Regions from separate parts of the Arthrobacter sp. FW306-07-I genome, predicted to be linked through region 4. Evidence: riboswitches for the same ligand, from Rfam matches in the RefSeq annotation. Region 4 holds a riboswitch; each other region holds the start of a gene.

The links. A riboswitch is a leader RNA that binds a small molecule or an ion and turns the genes downstream of it on or off. The one in region 4 is predicted to bind S-adenosylmethionine.
Region 1: it holds a riboswitch for S-adenosylmethionine, as region 4 does, so the genes downstream of both, LFT46_RS12980 (aminotransferase class V-fold PLP-dependent enzyme) here and LFT46_RS06970 (bifunctional o-acetylhomoserine/o-acetylserine sulfhydrylase) in region 4, are expected to answer to the same signal.
Region 2: it holds a riboswitch for S-adenosylmethionine, as region 4 does, so the genes downstream of both, LFT46_RS02500 (cobalamin-independent methionine synthase II family protein) here and LFT46_RS06970 (bifunctional o-acetylhomoserine/o-acetylserine sulfhydrylase) in region 4, are expected to answer to the same signal.
Region 3: it holds a riboswitch for S-adenosylmethionine, as region 4 does, so the genes downstream of both, LFT46_RS18805 (DUF1737 domain-containing protein) here and LFT46_RS06970 (bifunctional o-acetylhomoserine/o-acetylserine sulfhydrylase) in region 4, are expected to answer to the same signal.

The regions. Positions count from the first base shown of each region.
Region 1 is NZ_CP084550.1:2,804,085-2,808,289, reverse strand. Features, by position in the region: gene LFT46_RS12985 (class I SAM-dependent methyltransferase) at 1-132, opposite strand, end outside; gene LFT46_RS12980 (aminotransferase class V-fold PLP-dependent enzyme) at 236-1,651, opposite strand; SAM riboswitch class IV at 1,689-1,802, opposite strand; gene hisN (histidinol-phosphatase) at 1,955-2,767, opposite strand; gene rsgA (ribosome small subunit-dependent GTPase A) at 2,813-3,928, opposite strand; gene aroA (3-phosphoshikimate 1-carboxyvinyltransferase) at 3,912-4,205, opposite strand, start outside.
Region 2 is NZ_CP084550.1:506,713-510,917, forward strand. Features, by position in the region: gene LFT46_RS02485 (DUF3151 domain-containing protein) at 1-107, shown strand, start outside; gene LFT46_RS02490 (hypothetical protein) at 264-404, shown strand; gene LFT46_RS02495 (uracil-DNA glycosylase) at 416-1,045, opposite strand; gene LFT46_RS02500 (cobalamin-independent methionine synthase II family protein) at 1,250-2,458, opposite strand; SAM riboswitch class I at 2,472-2,576, opposite strand; gene LFT46_RS02505 (M14 family zinc carboxypeptidase) at 2,793-3,875, shown strand; gene LFT46_RS02510 (adenylosuccinate synthase) at 4,123-4,205, shown strand, end outside.
Region 3 is NZ_CP084550.1:4,035,356-4,039,560, forward strand. Features, by position in the region: partial or broken gene opgC (OpgC domain-containing protein) at 1-2,003, opposite strand, end outside; SAM riboswitch class IV at 2,185-2,300, shown strand; gene LFT46_RS18805 (DUF1737 domain-containing protein) at 2,314-2,589, shown strand; gene LFT46_RS18810 (rhodanese-like domain-containing protein) at 2,586-2,996, shown strand; gene LFT46_RS18815 (O-succinylhomoserine sulfhydrylase) at 2,997-4,205, shown strand.
Region 4 is NZ_CP084550.1:1,524,656-1,528,860, reverse strand. Features, by position in the region: gene metX (homoserine O-acetyltransferase MetX) at 1-1,028, opposite strand, end outside; SAM riboswitch class IV at 1,041-1,156, opposite strand; gene LFT46_RS06970 (bifunctional o-acetylhomoserine/o-acetylserine sulfhydrylase) at 1,279-2,595, opposite strand; SAM riboswitch class IV at 2,640-2,754, opposite strand; gene LFT46_RS06965 (S8 family peptidase) at 3,058-4,205, shown strand, end outside.

The DNA of each region.
Region 1 (4,205 bases), 1.3 Mb from region 4:
GGGCACCAGCCAGCGGACCGAGTCTTCCGGATATCCGGGGCGGACGCGGTGGTAGTGCCCGCCGCCGTCCTGGAAGCTCTGGCCAAGCTCCCGGCGCCGCCCGTGATCGAGCCTGGGGCCACCCCGAACCAAGCGTGGCCTCCTTCGTGTGCTGCCGATGTGGACGTCTCTCGAATGTACCGCACGGACGGTCACCGGCTGGTGCCCCAAGGGGCACCCTCTTTGCTGTAGCTGCTCAGTCGTCGATGCAGGGGGCCGCGCCGGCCGTTCCCGGCGTGTTGGGCGCCCAGTGCGGGTAGGTGCGGAAGTCGTTGGCGGGGACCCAGCGCCCAGCGTCCACCACGTAGTCCCACCCCAGCCCGTTGCTGCGCAGCGCACGGATACCGGCGAGGAGGCGTTCGGCATCCTCCAGCCGTGAGCCGATGCCAAAACTTGCGCGGAGCGAACCGGACGGCAGGCCAAGGCGCTTCAGCAGGGGATGGGCGCAGAAGCGTCCATCGCGCAGGCCCACGCCGTGCTCGGCGGCGAGATAGGCGGCCACCAGCCCCGCGTCGTAGCCCTCCACGGAGAAGTTAACCACGCCGATGGTGTCCGTTTCCGGGTTGCTGTCCTTGAAGATCTGGTGCACGGTAACGCCGTCGATGTCCTGCAGGCCCTCCACCAGGAAGGAGCGGATCGCGGCTTCGTGGGCGTGCCACCGGTCCTGGTCGAGCTCAGCAATGACCTGGGTGGCGCGGGCCAGCGTGGCGGCTCCGAGGACGTTCGGCGAGCCCCCCTCATGGCGGGCCGGGCCGCTGGCCCAGCTGACGCCGTCGAGCCTTGCTTCCTTGACCGCGCCGCCGCCGGCAAGGTGCGGGACGCCCGCGTCCAGCCAGTCAGGCCGTCCCACCAGGACGCCGGCGCCGAACGGTGCGTAAAGCTTGTGGCCGGAAAACGCGAGGTAGTCGATGTCATCCGTGCTGATGTCCACCCGGCGGTGCGGTGCCAGCTGGGCCGCATCCACCACGATCCGTGCGCCGTGCTGGTGGGCCAGCGCGGCCAGGGCGCGGATGGGAAGGATCTCGCCGGTGACGTTTGAAGCGCCGGTGACGGCCAGCAGGCTGACCCCGCCCTGCTCCAGCTCCGCGCGGACGGCGTCGAGGGTGCCGGTGATCGTCTCCGCGGCCACGATGCTGCGGTGCGGCACGCCCTGCCACGGCAGCAGGTTCGCGTGGTGTTCGATGTCCAGGTAGAGGACATCGCCGTCAGGGCGGCCATGGGTGACCGGGAGGCAACCTGCCAGGAGGTTCAGCGAGTCGGTGGTGTTGCGGGTGAAAATGACCGAGTCGTCCGGGCGGCCGCCGACGAAATCGCGGACGATGGTGCGCGCGTTCTCGTAGACAGAGGTGCTGATCTGGGAGGCGTATCCTGCCCCCCGGTGGACGCTGGCGTAGTAGGGCAGGATTTCGTTCAGGTAGGCGGACACCACGGAGAGTGCAGGGGCCGAGGCGCCGTAATCCAGGTTTGCGTACCGCACGTGGCCGCCGGTGATCAGCGGCGCCTGGATCTCGGCTCCGGTGACTGCCGCGAGGGGCCGGCCGGCAACGGCATGCCGTTCAGCAACTGCCGCTTCGGTGCTGACGGGCTGGGGGGAGACGGTGGCAGTTGTCACAGAGACCTCACTTGAATACAGGACTCCGGCATAGTGGAATCCGCGCTTGCCGCATCCGCTCCGGACCGGCCTGGTCGTCACCCGGGGCACCCCACCGCGAATGGAGGGTTGCCGGCCAGCAAACCGGGGTTTAGCGCTGGCACTCGTGACCTGGATAAAAGCGTAGGACATGCGGCTGACAGGACTGAACCCGCAGCGATTGTTAAGCGGTTTGTTACGCGATTTCGAATAAACGGCGGCGGACACCCCCATCGGGAGGTGTCCGCCGCTGCTTTATTCGTTTTTTCGGGGAAAAGCCAACCGTTACAGCAAATCGTCCAAATAAGGGTTCAGGCGGTGCAATACCTCTGAGTGCAGGATCGAGTTGGTGGCCAGCGCGTTCCCGCCGAAGGGGCCGTCCTCGCCTTCCAGCGACGTGAAACGGCCGCCGGCCTCCACGACGATCGGCACAAGGGCGGCCATGTCGTAGAGGTTCAGTTCCGGTTCGCAGGCGATGTCCACGGAGCCCTCCGCCACCATGCAGTACGACCAGAAATCGCCAAAGGCACGGGTCCGCCACACGTCCTCGGTGAGGCCCAGGAACTCGTCAAGGTTTCCCCGTTCCTTCCAGCCCGTGAGGCTGGAGTAAGAGAGGGAGGCGTCCGATAGTGTCGAGACGTTGGAGACGCGGAGCCGGGTGGCAGCTGCCAGGGACCTGCCCATGTATGCGCCCATACCCTTCGCCGCCCACCAGCGCTTGCCCAGGGCCGGGGCGCTGACCACGCCCACCACCGGCTCGCCCTCGTCGACGAGGGCGATAAGGGTAGCCCAGACCGGAACGCCGCGGACGAAGTTCTTGGTCCCGTCAATGGGGTCGATGATCCAGCGCCGCGACCCGTGTCCCGTGCTGCCGAACTCCTCGCCCAGGACCGCGTCCCGGGGGCGGGAACGCGAGAGCTGGCCGCGGATGGCTTCTTCGGCGGCCTTGTCCGCATCGGTGACCGGCGTCAGGTCCGGCTTGGTCTCGACGTGGAGGTCCAGGGCCTTGAAGCGGCTCATGGTCTGGTCATCCACGGAGTCGGCCAGGACATGTGCCAGGCGCAGGTCATCGTTGTAGCTCGAAGCGGGTTGGATCATGGTTCCAAACTACAGTCTGCGCACGCTTCTGCCGGGGAGAACGCGTCAGTTGACGCTGCCGAGCTCCTTGGTTTCCTGTGCTTCCAACCTTGGATCCGTGCCGAGCAGCCGCCGCAGCGACGCCAACCGGGCGGGACCGGTGGGACCTGCGTGTCCGCCCGCCACCCAGTCGTCGAGGCCGCAGTTCACTGCAATTGCCGTGTGCTTGCAGCCCCGTTCGCAGTTCTCGATGCCGGGGGAGAGGTCGGGGAAGGAGCGCAGGATCCGGTCGGGGTCCACGTGGGCGAGGCCGAAGGACCGGATGCCCGGAGTATCAATGATCCAGCTGCCGGCCGGAGCGTCCGCGAGGCGCAGCGCCAGGGCAGAGGACGACGTGTGCCGGCCCCGTCCCGTCACGGCGTTCACTCCGCCGGTGGCCCGCTCGGCCCCAGTAAGCGCGTTCACCATGGTGGACTTGCCCACGCCTGAGTGCCCGAGCATGACGGTGACCTTGCCGCCCAGGTGGGCGCGGAGGGCTGCCACCGCGGTGCTGTCCAGCCGGGCCGAGAGGCCGTCGTCGGAGCGCGCGTCGATCCCGGAGGCCTGGGCGTCAGCGGTTCGGCTGATGATCACCGGGAAATCCAGGTGGGTGTAGTTGGACAGCAGTTCCGCTGGATCCTTGACGTCGGCCTTGGTGACCAGCAGGATCGGCTCGATACCGGCGTCGTACGCAGCCACCAAGGCACGGTCGATGAATCCGGTCCGCGGCTCCGGATTGGCGGCCGCCACCACGATCACCAGCTGGTCCGCGTTGGCCACCACGGCACGTTCGATTGGATCCGTGTCGTCGGCGCTGCGCCGCAGGAGCGTTTTGCGGTCCTGGATCTTCACCAGGCGCGCCAGCGTGTCCGGTGCCCCGGAGACGTCCCCCACGAGCGAGACGAAGTCGCCGGCAACCACCGGCGAGCGGCGAAGTTCGCGGGCGCGTGCCGCAATGACCACGCGTTCGTTGTTCGAGTCCTCACCCACGACTGCGGTGTACCGCCCCCGGTCCACCGTGATGATCCGTCCGGTGACCGCATCGTCGTGGCTGGGACGGTCCTTGGTGCGGGGCCTGGAGCCCTTCTTGTTGGGCCTGATACGGACGTCGGACTCGTCCCAGGAGTCAGTGCGCCGTGCCACCGCTGGGCTCCTCCGGTCCGGATGCCGCAGCGGCGTCCTGGGCCAGCATGCCTGTCCACAGCTGGGGGAAATCGGGCATGGTTTTGGCGGTGGTGGCGATGTCCTCCACCTGTACGCCCTCCACTGCCAGGCCCAGGATGGCGCCTGCGGTGGCCATTCGATGGTCCGCGTAGCTGCGGACGACGCCGGCGTGCAGCGCGGCGGGCCGGATCACCAGGCCGTCGCTGGTTTCCTCTGCGTCCCCGCCGAGCCGGTTGATTTCCGCCACCAATGCAGC
Region 2 (4,205 bases), 1.0 Mb from region 4:
TGGGCAGGGCGTCGGCCGCCATCGGGGAGGCGGACGAACCGGAGCGGATCGAGAAGTTCCTCAACGATTCCGACCCCAGGGCAAAGGCAGCCATCGAAGGCTCCTAAGTCCCCACCGAGGGCCCCATATATGACGACGGCGGGCGGTCACCTTTTGGCGAAAAGGTGACCGCCCGCCGTCGTCCCTGGACTGGAATGCGCCGTCCCTGATTTCGGTTAAAAGAATCAAAGGGCTAGAGGAAGAAAGGAGGAGCTGCGCGAAGCGTGGGAAAGCAGGAAAAAGCGTGTCTCAGGTTCTGTGACTACTACTCCTGGATGTCGTACGCCGACTTCACCACCTGGGTTGAAGCCGAAGACGAATCGGCACCGGGAATTTCGTTTACCGACTCCGATGCCACAGGCTGAGCGCCGACGATTCAGGGCTTCGCGATGCCGGTCCGGGCCATGGCGTCTGCATACGCCGTCCGCATGTCCTCGAGGAACTCCTCCTGGCGTGCAGGGGAACCGGCGAACGCGCGGCCGCTCAGCGAGCGGACCTTGTAGGTCTTCAGGCCGCGGCGCCACAGCAGGGGAACCTCGGTCTTCAGCAGCAGGTTGGCCAGGCGGTTGGCTTCGGTGCCGTGCGCCACGATGACCGATGCGCGGGGGACCAAGGCCAGGAACTTCAGCAGGGGCTTGAGGCCGGCCTGGACCTGGTCGGGGGTGAACTTCCCGTTGGCTTCGCCGGGAACGTGCCAGGGGTGGACGTTCCAAGGCATCACGAACTCTGGGCGCAGGCCCAGCTTCCACTGGATGCCCAGCATCCGGGTTGCGGCGTCCTGGTCGCCGGCGGTGATGAAGCCGGACGGATCCGCCTCGCCGATGTTGGAGTAGAGGCTGATGATGCGGCATTCCTCAACGTCGTGCATGGGGTCGACGTAGGGGACCACGGTTCCTGGTTTGGTCTCCCGCAGGGAATCGCAGAGTTCGTTGACGGCTGCAACGCTGGGTTCGTAGCGGCGGCTCATGAGCTGTTCGTGGAATGTTTCGGGGGCCAGGGCTGTCATGAAGTGCTGGTTCTCCTGCGGGGATTGGCGTTGCTGCCGCCGGCAGATGAGGGCGCGGGCAAGCGCAAACGCATCAGCAGCGGTTGGTTGGGGTGGGCCGGACCTCGCCGGCCTTCCCCAGTTTAGCAAGACCCGGGAAGCGAAACGCCGGCCGCCCCTTTCCGGTGATGGAAGGAACAGCCGGCGCCCCGGATGGCAAGCGGATTACCAGAGCCGGTTGGTGGCCCGACGGGCGCCCTCGCCCAGCGCTTCCAGCTTGGCGAAGGCGATCTGCGGGTGCACCCGGCCGCCCAGGCCGCAGTCGGTGGAGGCAATGACGTTCTCCCGGCCCACCACGTCGGCGAAACGCACGATGCGGTCCGCCACCAGGTCAGGGTGCTCCACCACGTTGGTGGCATGCGACACGACGCCCGGAATGATGACCTTGCCCTCGGGCAGCTTGGTGTCCTCCCAGACCCGCCATTCGTGTTCATGGCGCACGTTGGCGGCCTCGAAGGAGTACGCCCCGGCGTTGACCTGCAGCACGGAGCCGATAATGTCCGCGAAGGGGATGTCCGTGGTGTGCGGGCCATGCCAGGATCCCCAGCAGACGTGCAGCCGGATCTGTTCCTGGGGGAGATCCCGGAGGGCCCAGTTGGTGGCCTCGATGCGCAGTTGGATGAACTTCAGGTAGTCCTCCAGGGAGGGCTCGGGGTTGATCTGGTCCCAGCTCTCGGCCAAGGACGGGTCATCGAGCTGCACGGTGAGCCCGGCGTCGATGATCGCCTTGTATTCCTCCCGCATGGCGTCGGCGCAGGCGTAGACGAGTTCCTCGTCGGACTTGTAGTACTCGTTGGCTACCCTGGCGCAGGAGCCGGGGGAGAGGGACGCCACGAAACCGTCTGAGAGGCCTGCGGCGGCCAGTCCGGTCTTCAAGTTCCTGATATCCGATGCCACCAGATCCTGGCCGGTGTAGGTCAGGGGCCCGGCGATCTTGGGCTGGGCGACGCTCTTGCGGTGGGTGAGGATGCCGGAGGAAGGATCGTTGTACGCCTCGTTGAACGCCTGCCGATCCCGGCGGTCGGGGAAGGACGTCAGGACCACATGGCCGGGTGACGAGCGGCGGACCCCGGCTTCGGCCCAGCGGTCCACATTGGTGGGCTCCAAGCCGCCGAGGCGTGCGAAGGAGTAGTTCCACCAAGCACCGTAATCCACGGAACTGGACATGGCGTGTCCGTATTCGCCGTCGTTGGGGATGTCGATGCCCAGGTCCTTCTGGCGCTGCACCACGTCCACCACGGAGGCCTCAAGCAGTTGGAGGAATTCCGGGGTGATGCCATCGGCTTCCTTGGCGGCGTTCGCCGCGATGAGTTCCGGGGTGCGGGGCAGGGAACCGGCGTGGGTGACGCGGATGTGGTCGGTGTTCAGTGACATGCTGGAATCTTCCTTTCCATCGGTCCTGGCAGTAGCACCTTCGGCCGGCAGGAATCCTGCCGGACCGGGGTTGCTGCGGCGTCATCGAGCCAGGTCTCTCGGCCGCTCCGGATGGTTCCCTCCCACTTAAATCGAGACGCTCCACGCGGGCAAGTCCGGTCCACTTTGTGTCGCGCCAGGCAGGCCTTCTTTTACTTCTGCGCTCCTGTTTGCATCCTTACAGGTTTCGTCCAGTATATTGACAGATTATGTCCAGCTTGGTTGGCTTCTTGTCACAGCCGAATGAGGGACATGGCGGCTGCCACCCACTCGACCCAAAGAACCACCGCACTCAATGAAGAGGTCATGCACCGTGAACAAACCCCTGGCAAACCTCAGGAACCTTGCCCTTTCCGGCGTTCTGGCGCTCGCCGTCGTGGCGGGACCGGCCCCGCTGGCAAATGCAGTGGGCGAGGGCCCCAGCTATGACGGCAACGGACAGATCACCACAACAAAGCTGGCCACTTATGACCAGATGGTTTCCTTCCTGAAGGACCAGGACGCCCGCCAGCCCGCCATGGAACTGGAAGTCATCGGCCAGACCGTCAAGGGCCGCGACATCCACCTGGTCAAGTACATCTCGGACCCGGCCAAGCCCACCATCCTTTACCTGACCCAGCAGCACGGCAACGAACAGCTCACCACCGAGGGCGCCATGGAGTTCATCAAGCACCTGGGCGCCGGCAAGTCGGCGGACATCCTCAAAGGCGCGAACATCCTGGTGGTGCCCATGCTCAACGCGGACGGCGCCATGGGGGACGTGAACTTCTCCCTGGACAACTACCTCGCCAAGGGGGACCGGCACCTCACCCGCTACAACGCCGAGGGCGTGGACCTGAACCGCGACCACGTGGCCAAGATCCAGCCGGAGACCCAGGCGCTGCACAACAACGTGATGCGCAAGTACCGGATCGACTACATGATCGACCTGCACCACCAGGGCACCCGGGCGGAGCGCGACGGCAAGCTGGTTTCCGGCTCCATCCTGTACCCCACCACCCCCAACGCCGACCCGGCCGTCGTCGAAAAGTCCAAGCAGTTGGGCGCCGTGGTCTTCAACAACGTCGACTCCACCGGTTGGGGCCACCTGGGCAAATACCAGGGCGGCAGCGCCGAAACCATCAGCCGCAACGGCATCTCCGTGGAATACGGCATTGCCACCTTGCTCTTCGAGATGCGCGGCATGTCCGACCACTACCTGGACGGCTACGCACTGGGCCAGCGCAGCAACGGCTATCTGATCAAGCAGACGGTCACCACGCTGACGTCCACCGCCGCCGCCATTGCTGACGGTTCGATTGCCGACGCCGACATTTCCTTCTGGGACACCCTCGCCGAGCAGACGTCCCGGCCCGCCGGGGAGGCTGAGGACGAATAGCAGCGCGGCGGCGGTTCTGACCAGGCCCGCCGCGGCCCTTCCCGCATGACGGGCCGCGGCGGGGCCAACAAAGGACCAAGTGCCCCATCGGCTAAACTTGGGTGGTAAGAGCCCCGGAACTCTTCCTTCGCCGTGCCGTGCTGCGGCTGTGTGAAGGCCGGTATGTTCGGGGCATTCTCATGAACGGTGCTGCATGGCCCGCCACCTCGTGGCAACCCGGCAGCCCGAACGAATGGGGGAGGATCCCATGCCAGCAATTGTGATCGTAGGAGCCCAGTGGGGCGACGAAGGAAAAGGCAAGGCCACCGACCTGCTCGGCGGCCGTGTTGA
Region 3 (4,205 bases), 1.9 Mb from region 4:
AGCCCGGCAACGACGGCACGGCGGTGATAGCCGGCAACCAGCCCCAGCACGAACAGCACCTGCCACACCAGCAGGGGGAAGGAGTCCTCGAACTGCGACGGCAGGACCCGGAACCTGGTCACGGCACCAACTGCATACACTGCAAGGGTCGCGGCCAGCACCCAGACGGCCTTTCCGCGGTTCAATGCGGCCAGGATCAGCGGGCTGACCAGCAAGAGCACCACGTAGAGGCCCATGACGTTGAATTGCCAGGGCCCAAACTGCAGCAGCACGATGGCCGGCAGCACCTGGGGCGGCACGGGGAACTGGAACAAGGACGACATGCCCGCATAGAGGTCGTAGGTCCGGCCGGCACCGTTGTGCCCGGCGCCGCCGGTTCCCTGGTCCACGAAGGTTGTGAGCGCCTCGGCGTGGAAGAACGGGAGCAGGGACAGCAGGAAGACCCCGATCAGCACGGCGAGCGCCGTCAGGTAGAGCTTGCCTGCGCGGCGTGACGTGAGGTCCAAAACCCGGCCGAAGTCCTCCTTTGCCTTGGGCCCCTACACCATGCCCACCACCAGTCCGGAGAAGAGGACGAACAGCTCTGCGCCTGACACGAAGCCCACGGCCTCCTGCGTGAGCAACTGGAACAGCGAGGCCATGCCCAGGTGGTTGACCACCACGAAGACGATGGCCATTCCGCGCAGCAGGTCAACGCGCGAGTCCCTGGTGGAAGGATCCTGGTAGCTCCAGGCTGTGGCTGCATTGATTCTGCGCGGAACCTGCCACAGGGCCACCAGGAGGATGACCATGGCGGCGGCAACAGTCCAGGCAGCAGGCCCGGACAGGGTGTTGGCGCGGACATAAGTGCCGGTGGGTGCCTGATCGGTGACAGGGCCGGTCACCATCGGGGAGGCCTTCAGCCTGTCCCCCGCGGCCTTGGCAATGTCCGGGTTTCCGGTGAGCAGCCAGCTGATGCTCGCCACGCCGGTGTCCCTGGTGCTGGTGCGTTCGTCCCATACGACGGCGGCCGTGCGTGCGAACTCCGGAGAGGTGGCAGTTCCCACCACCTGGTCCCACCAGCCGGTTTTGATGCCGGCTTCGGGCGCGCCGCCGGTTGAAGGGCTGTAGAACGCCGCGGTCTGCAGGAGGAAAGGCTTCCTGCGCCCCTCCGAGTAGGTGGCGTAGAAGTTTTCGCTTCCGGAGGCTGTCAGCATCTCCTCAAGCTCACCGGCCCGCGGCAAAGTGTTGACGGCGGCCCCGCCGGCGGTGTCGTCGTGGTAGGCGGCCAGGCCCACCCAGTCCACGGCGTCGTCACCCGGGTAGTAGGGTGCGTAGGCGTTGTCGCTTCCGGTCCAGGCCCCGTCCCCGTTGGTGTCCAGGAGCGCGAACCCCTCACTTCCTGGCTGCGGCGCATTCCGGCTCCGGTCAAAGGGGTAGTCCTTGCCCAGGTAAGGCGCCCACACCATGGCGGCCCGGCCGCCGTCGTACTTCTTGAATGCCCTGGACACCTCCTGGAAAGCCTGGCGGTACTCGGCGGACTGCTGGCCCCAACCCACCCAGCTTGTGTTCATGTCAGGGGCGAACCGGATCAGCAGCTGGCTCTTGAACCCGGATGTGAGAGTGTGCACCTGCTGCGCAAAGGCTTCGGCTTCTGCAGTGCCGAGCTGGTCCAGCGGCACCGAGGGCTTGACCGTAAGCAGGGCGTGGGCACCTTTGGCTGCGGCCTGCTGCAGGAAGCCGTCGACGTCGTTCCGTTCGGAATCACGGAACGGAAGGGTGATGTCGTGGCCGAAGACAGCAGGGGTGGCGCCCAGCCGGTCACTGAAGCCTGCAGCGGTATCCTCGCCCCACTCGAGCACCGCACCCAGCCACGGCTTGCCGCTGTCGGGTGCAGCCTGCGCCGGACCTGCCGGCGCCAGCACGGCCAGGAAGGCGATGACGATGGCCGCTAGAAAGGCAGCCACAGAGCGCGGACGGTTTACGTGGCTGGTGGCGCGGTGATGCGATGTGATTGCCCGCATGCTGACAAGGACCCCCGGTACTCTTTGCTCTGCTGCCCGTTGCTTAGGCGACGGGGTGGTGCCCCCGGTAAGAACTTTATCCGGCGGCCGGCCCGTGCGTATCGCCTGGCCGTCCGGTGAATTACGGAACATGACGACGGCGGCGGTGCGGCCTGGGAGCGCAGGTGTTACGTTTTTGGGGAGTAATGAGTACCGGTGTGAAGCCCTGACTGGCCGGTCGGCAACCCTCCCTTTCGCGGCGGGGTGCCTCAGGTGAATACTCGGCATATCGACCGATTCGAGCTGCAAGCGTGAAAGAAGGAGATCCGTCGTGTCCGACGCACCCGCCTCTGAGGAAAGACTGTCCTACCGCCTGATTACCGGCGCGGACAACCGTGAGTTCTGCGAGCGGATCTCCGCTGCACTCGCGGACGGTTACGTGCTGCACGGCAGCCCCGCAGCAACCTTCAATGGCACCACCGTCATCGTGGCGCAGGCCATCGTCCTTCCGGCCGCGATCGCCTCGGCAGACGCCGCCGTTGCAACGGCCGTTGACGAGCTTGAGGGCGAGTTCGACGGCGAGTTTGATGGCGAGGGCCACGCATGAGCTACGCCGGAGACCTGACGCCGCAGGAAGCCTGGGCCAAGCTGGAGCAGGGCGCCGTCCTGGTGGACGTCCGTACCGAGGGCGAATGGGCCCACATCGGCATCCCGGACACCAAGGCCACGGACAACGACCCACTCTTCATCCAGTGGACCTTCCCCGGCGGCATCCCCAACCCAGACTTCATCAAGGATCTGACGGACCAGGCGCCGGAGGACCCGGGCACGGAACTGGTGTTCCTGTGCCGCTCCGGCAAGCGCTCCGTCGCCGCTGCCACCGCCGCCACCCAGGCGGGTTTCACCGCCTACAGCGTCCTCGAGGGCTTCGAGGGCGATCCCGACCGCTTCGGCGAGCGGACCGTCAATGGCTGGAAAAACCGCGGCCTGCCCACCAACCTCGGAAAGAACTAAGTGAGCTTCAACCACGACGCCCCCAGCTGGAACCCCGACACCCAGGCCGTCCGCGGCGGGCTGGACCGCAGCAACTTCCAGGAAACGTCCGAGGCCATCTTCCTCAACTCCGGCTTCGTCTACGAATCCGCAGCCGCTGCTGAACGCGCCTTCACCGGCGAAGACGAGCGCTTTGTCTACTCCCGCTACGGCAACCCGTCCGTGGCCACGTTCCAGGAACGGCTCCGGCTGCTCGAAGGCACCGAAGCGTGCTTCGCGACGGCGTCGGGCATGTCCGCGGTGTTCACCGCCCTGGGCGCCCTGCTGGCAGCCGGCGACCGTGTAGTGGCCGCCCGCTCGCTGTTCGGTTCCTGCTTCGTGGTCCTGAACGAGATCCTGCCCCGGTGGGGCGTGGAGACCGTGTTCGTGGACGGCCCGGACCTGGACCAGTGGCGCGAAGCGCTCTCCAAGCCCACCACGGCTGTCTTCTTCGAATCCCCATCCAATCCCATGCAGGAAATCGTGGACATCGCCGCGGTCAGCGACCTGGCGCACGCGGCCGGGGCCACCGTGGTGGCGGACAACGTCTTTGCCACTCCCCTGCTGCAGCGCTGCGGTGACCTGGGCGCGGACGTCATCGTCTACTCCGGCACCAAGCACATCGATGGCCAGGGCCGGGTGATGGGCGGTGCCATCCTGGGCACCAAGGAGTTCATTGACGGCCCCGTAAAGCAGCTGATGCGCCACACCGGCCCCGCCCTGTCCCCGTTCAACGCCTGGGTCCTGACCAAGGGCCTGGAAACCATGGGGCTGCGCGTCAACCACTCCTCCGCCACGGCCCTCCGGCTTGCCGAGTGGCTGGAGGAGCAGCCGGCCGTGAGCTGGGTGAAGTATCCGCTGCTGAAATCGCACCCGCAGTACGGGCTGGCGGCGAAGCAGATGAGCGCAGGCGGCACCGTCCTGACCCTGGAGCTTGCCCCGTCGGGCGGACGCTCCGGCAAGGAAGCCGCCTTCGCCCTGCTGGACGGGCTGCGGATCATCGACATCTCCAACAACCTGGGCGATTCCAAGTCGCTGATCACGCATCCCGCCACCACCACGCACCGTGCCATGGGGCCGGAAGGACGCGCGGCCATTGGCCTGAGCGACGGCGTGGTCCGCCTCTCCGTGGGACTGGAGGATGCGGACGACCTCATCCGCGACCTGGAGCAGGCGCTCAAGCAGATCTAA
Region 4 (4,205 bases):
TGGACGTCCACCTCGCCGGGCAGCGCCTGCGCCAGTTCCCGGGACTGGGACGGGAAGTAGAGTCGGTCGGAGTCGACGGCGGCCACGAAGAAGCGTGCAGTAGCACCGGCCAGGGTTTCGGCCAGGGTTCCCCGTCCGCGGCAGACGTCGTGGCTCATCAACGCTTCGGTCAGGGCGATGTAGCTGTTGGCGTCAAAGCGCTTCACGAGCTTGTTGCCCTGGTGGTCCAGGTAGCTTTCCACCTGGTAGCGGCCACGGGCTGCCAGTACTTCCCCCTGAAGGGGCGACTCGGATGCCTGGGCCGCCCGGCCGAAGCGGCCTTCCAGTTCGGCGGCGGACCGGTAGGTGATGTGGGCGATGCGCCGGGCAAGGGCCAGGCCCTCTTCAGGACAGGGACCGCCGTAGTAGTCGCCGCCGTTGAAGTTTGGATCCTGCCGAATGGCCAGGGTCTGGGCCTGGGCAAAGGCGATTTGTTCTGCCGTGCTCGCAGCCCCCACGGCGATGACGGCACAGCGCTGCACCCTTTCCGGGTAGGTCACTGCCCATTCCAGCGCCCGGGCGCCGCCCATGGAGCCGCCAAGAACCGCGAACCAGCTCTTGATCCCCAACTGGTCCGCCAGCCGGGCCTCCGCCACGGTGCTGTCCCGCAGCGTGACCAGGGGGAAGCGGGAACCCCAGGGCGATCCGTCGGGGGCGGGCGATGAGGGGCCGGTGGAGCCGTAGCAGCCGCCCACAATGTTGATGGACACCACGAAGAAACGGTCCGTGTCCACGGGGGCACCGGGCCCGGCCAGCTGCTCCCACCAGCCTTCCTCGTCGGTGTCTCCGCGGGTTACGTGAGTGCTGCCCGTGAGCGCGTGCTCGATCAGGATGGCGTTGCTGGCGTCTGCGTTGAGGGTGCCCCAGGTTTCGTAGGCCAGCGTAACGTCGGGCAGGTATCCCCCGGCCTCGAGCTCCAGTTCCCCAATGGAGGCGTAGCGGACGATTCCGTGTTCGGGGATGGTGGTTGGGGCGACGGAAACCGTCATGGCAAGACCTCTTCTACGCGCTTGCCCGCCGTCAATTGACCGGCAGGCCAGGTCCTCACCCGGGGCACCCCACCGCGGAAGGAGGGTTGCCGGCCAGCAAGCCGGGGCTGTCGCTGGCACTCATGACCTGGATCGAGTGTACGAAACACCACCCGGTCCAAGCCAAGAGTGTGACTGGTTGTGACTTCCCGACTTGCTGCCTGCCCTGCCCTGCCGCCTAAGTGGCGCCCCGGCGTCGTACTTTAGGCTTCTAGGCGTCCTTCGCAGCCCTGAAGCCTGCTTCAAGGTCGGCGAGGATGTCGTCGATGTGTTCCAGGCCCACGGAAAGCCTGACAAGTCCCGGGTGCACCCCGGCCACCACCTGCTGCTCCGGCGAGAGCTGGCTGTGGGTGGTCGACGCCGGGTGGATGACCAGGGAGCGCACGTCGCCGATGTTGGCCACATGGGAGTGCAATTCCAAAGCGTCGACGAAGCGTTTGCCCGCCTCCGCTCCGCCGGCCAGGTTGAAGGCGACGACGGCGCCCGTCCCCTTGGGCCCATACTTGCGGCCACGCTCGTACCAGGGGCTGGACGGCAGCCCGGCGTAGGCGACCGATTCGACGTCGTCCCTTGCTTCAAGCCACCGCGCAACCTCCGCCGCGTTTGCAACATGGCGCTCCACCCGCAGGCTCAATGTCTCCAGGCCCTGGGAAATCAGGAAGGCGTTGAACGGCGAAACCGCCGAGCCCAGGTCCCGCAGGAGCTGGACCCGCGCCTTGAGGATGTAGGAGAGATTGGCACCGAGCGCTCCATCGGCTCCCAGGTCGCGGGCGTAGACCAATCCGTTGTACGTGGGATCCGGGGTGTTGAAGCCGGGGAACCGTTCCGGGTCCTTGCTGAAATCGAACTTGCCGGAATCGACGATCACGCCGGCGATGGCTGTGCCGTGGCCGCCCAGGTACTTGGTGGCCGAGTGGATCACGATGTCCGCTCCCCACTCCAGCGGCCGGATCAGGTACGGCGTCGAGAGGGTGTTGTCCACGATGAGGGGCACGCCGGCCTGGTGGGCGACTTCGGAGATGCCCTCGATGTCCAGGACGTCCTGGCGCGGGTTGGAGACCACTTCACCGAAGAAAAGCTTGGTGTTGGGCCGGACGGCGTTGCGCCACTGGTCCAGGTTGTCGGGGTCGTCCACGAACGTGACGGAGATGCCGAATTTTTTCAGGGTGTGGGCGAAAAGGTTGTAGGTGCCGCCGTAGAGGCTGGGGCTGGCTACGATGTGGTCGCCGGCCTCCGCAATGTTCAGGACCGCGAACGTTTCGGCGGCCTGGCCGGAACTCAGCAGCAGCGCGGCCAGGCCGCCTTCAAGGCTGGCAATCCGCTGTTCGACGGCGTCCTGCGTCGGGTTGCCGATGCGGGTGTAGATGGGCGCCAGTTCGGAGAGTGCAAAGCGGTTGGCTGCGCTCTCGGCCGTTGGGAAAACAAAGGACGTGGTTTGGTAGATGGGCAGGGCACGGGCTCCCGTTGCACTGTCCACTTCCTGGCCGGCGTGGATCTGGCGGGTTTCGAAGGACCAAGCGTTGGACATCCAAATCTCCTTTGACATGGGCCCGGCATGCTCAGGGGCAGTGCGGGCCGCGCTTGCTGTCGGCTCGTGCCGGACAGCCAGGTCCTCACCCGGGGCACCCCACCGCGGATGGAGGGTTGCCGGCCAGCGAGCCGGGGCTTGGCGCTGGCACTCATGACCTTCGCCAAGTCTAGGAAGCGGGGGCGCCCAACGCCATGAGTATGACGGGTCGTGACAAAAGCCTGGACGTGGAAACACACCGCCAGGACTGCAGCGTAGGTTTGCGAAGATTCGCACAGGGAATGCGAAGGATCGCCCGAGCTTCGGAAGATCGGGTTCCCGTCCCCGATAGATTTGAACGGGGAAAACCCCCTCGTTTCTCACAGTCAAAAAAGGACGGACGTTCCGTTGCCTCCGATTCTGCGCCCTGCCGCACGTGCCACTGCTCTATACATTGCATTGGTCTGTTCAATGCTGGGAGCGGTGCTTCTCCCTGCTCCCATCGCCAGCGCCGCGGGGGCTGACAAGGGTGATTACATTGTCCGGTTCCCCGCGGCAGCGGACGTCAGGCAAGAGAGCAGTGCACTGCGCGGCCAAGGTATTGGCGTTAGCCGTATGTTCGAGAATGCGATCAAGGGAGCTGCGATAAAAGCCACCCCGGCGCAAGCCTCAGCCCTGATGCGGTCCGGCAAAGCCGTTGCCGTTGAGCCGGACCAACCCGTCACGGTCTACAGCACAACCCAGGAGCAGGCGCCATGGGGACTGGACCGGATAGATCAACAATCGCTGCCCCTATCCAGCACGTACACGCCCTCCGGCACCGGGCAAGGCGTGAGCGTCTATGTACTCGACACTGGGATCCTCGCATCCCACGTCGACTTCGGCGGCCGGGTTGCGGCAGGTTGGACGGCGAAGTCCGACGGCCTCGGGTCCAGCGACTGCAACGGACATGGCACCCATGTCGCCGGCACTATCGGCGGTTCAACCTATGGCGTGGCAAAACTCGCGACTTTGATCCCGGTGCGGGCACTGGCCTGTGACGGCACAGGCCTCTACTCGGACGTTATTGCAGGACTCGATTGGATTGCAGGGGACCACCGTGCCGGGACTCCGGCTGTGGTGAACCTCAGCATTGGCGGCCCCACGAGCAGCACCTTGGACGCTGCCGTGGAGGCGGTAATCGCCGACGGTATTTCCGCGGTTGTTGCTGCAGGTAACAGTGCCACCGATGCATGCACGGCTTCCCCCGCCAGGATTCCGGCGGCAATCACGGTCGCTGCCAGCGATTCCACGGACCACCAGGCCAGCTTCTCAAACTTCGGCAGTTGCGTGGATCTTTACGCCCCCGGCGTTGGCATCACATCCGATTGGTACACCTCCCCGGCCGCCACCGCATCTCTAAGCGGGACCTCAATGGCCACTCCCCATGTGGCAGGCGCTGCTGCCCTCATGCTCTCGCAGAACCCGCTGCTCTCCCCTGCCCAGATAGGAGACGCACTGAATTCTTCCTCAGCCAGCGGCAAGATCTCCAACGCCAGCCCGGGAACCCTAAACCGATTGCTGCAAGTTGCGTCACCGGCAGGAACCAGCAATCCGTCGAACCCTGGCTCGTTTTCCTCCCAGGCACCGTT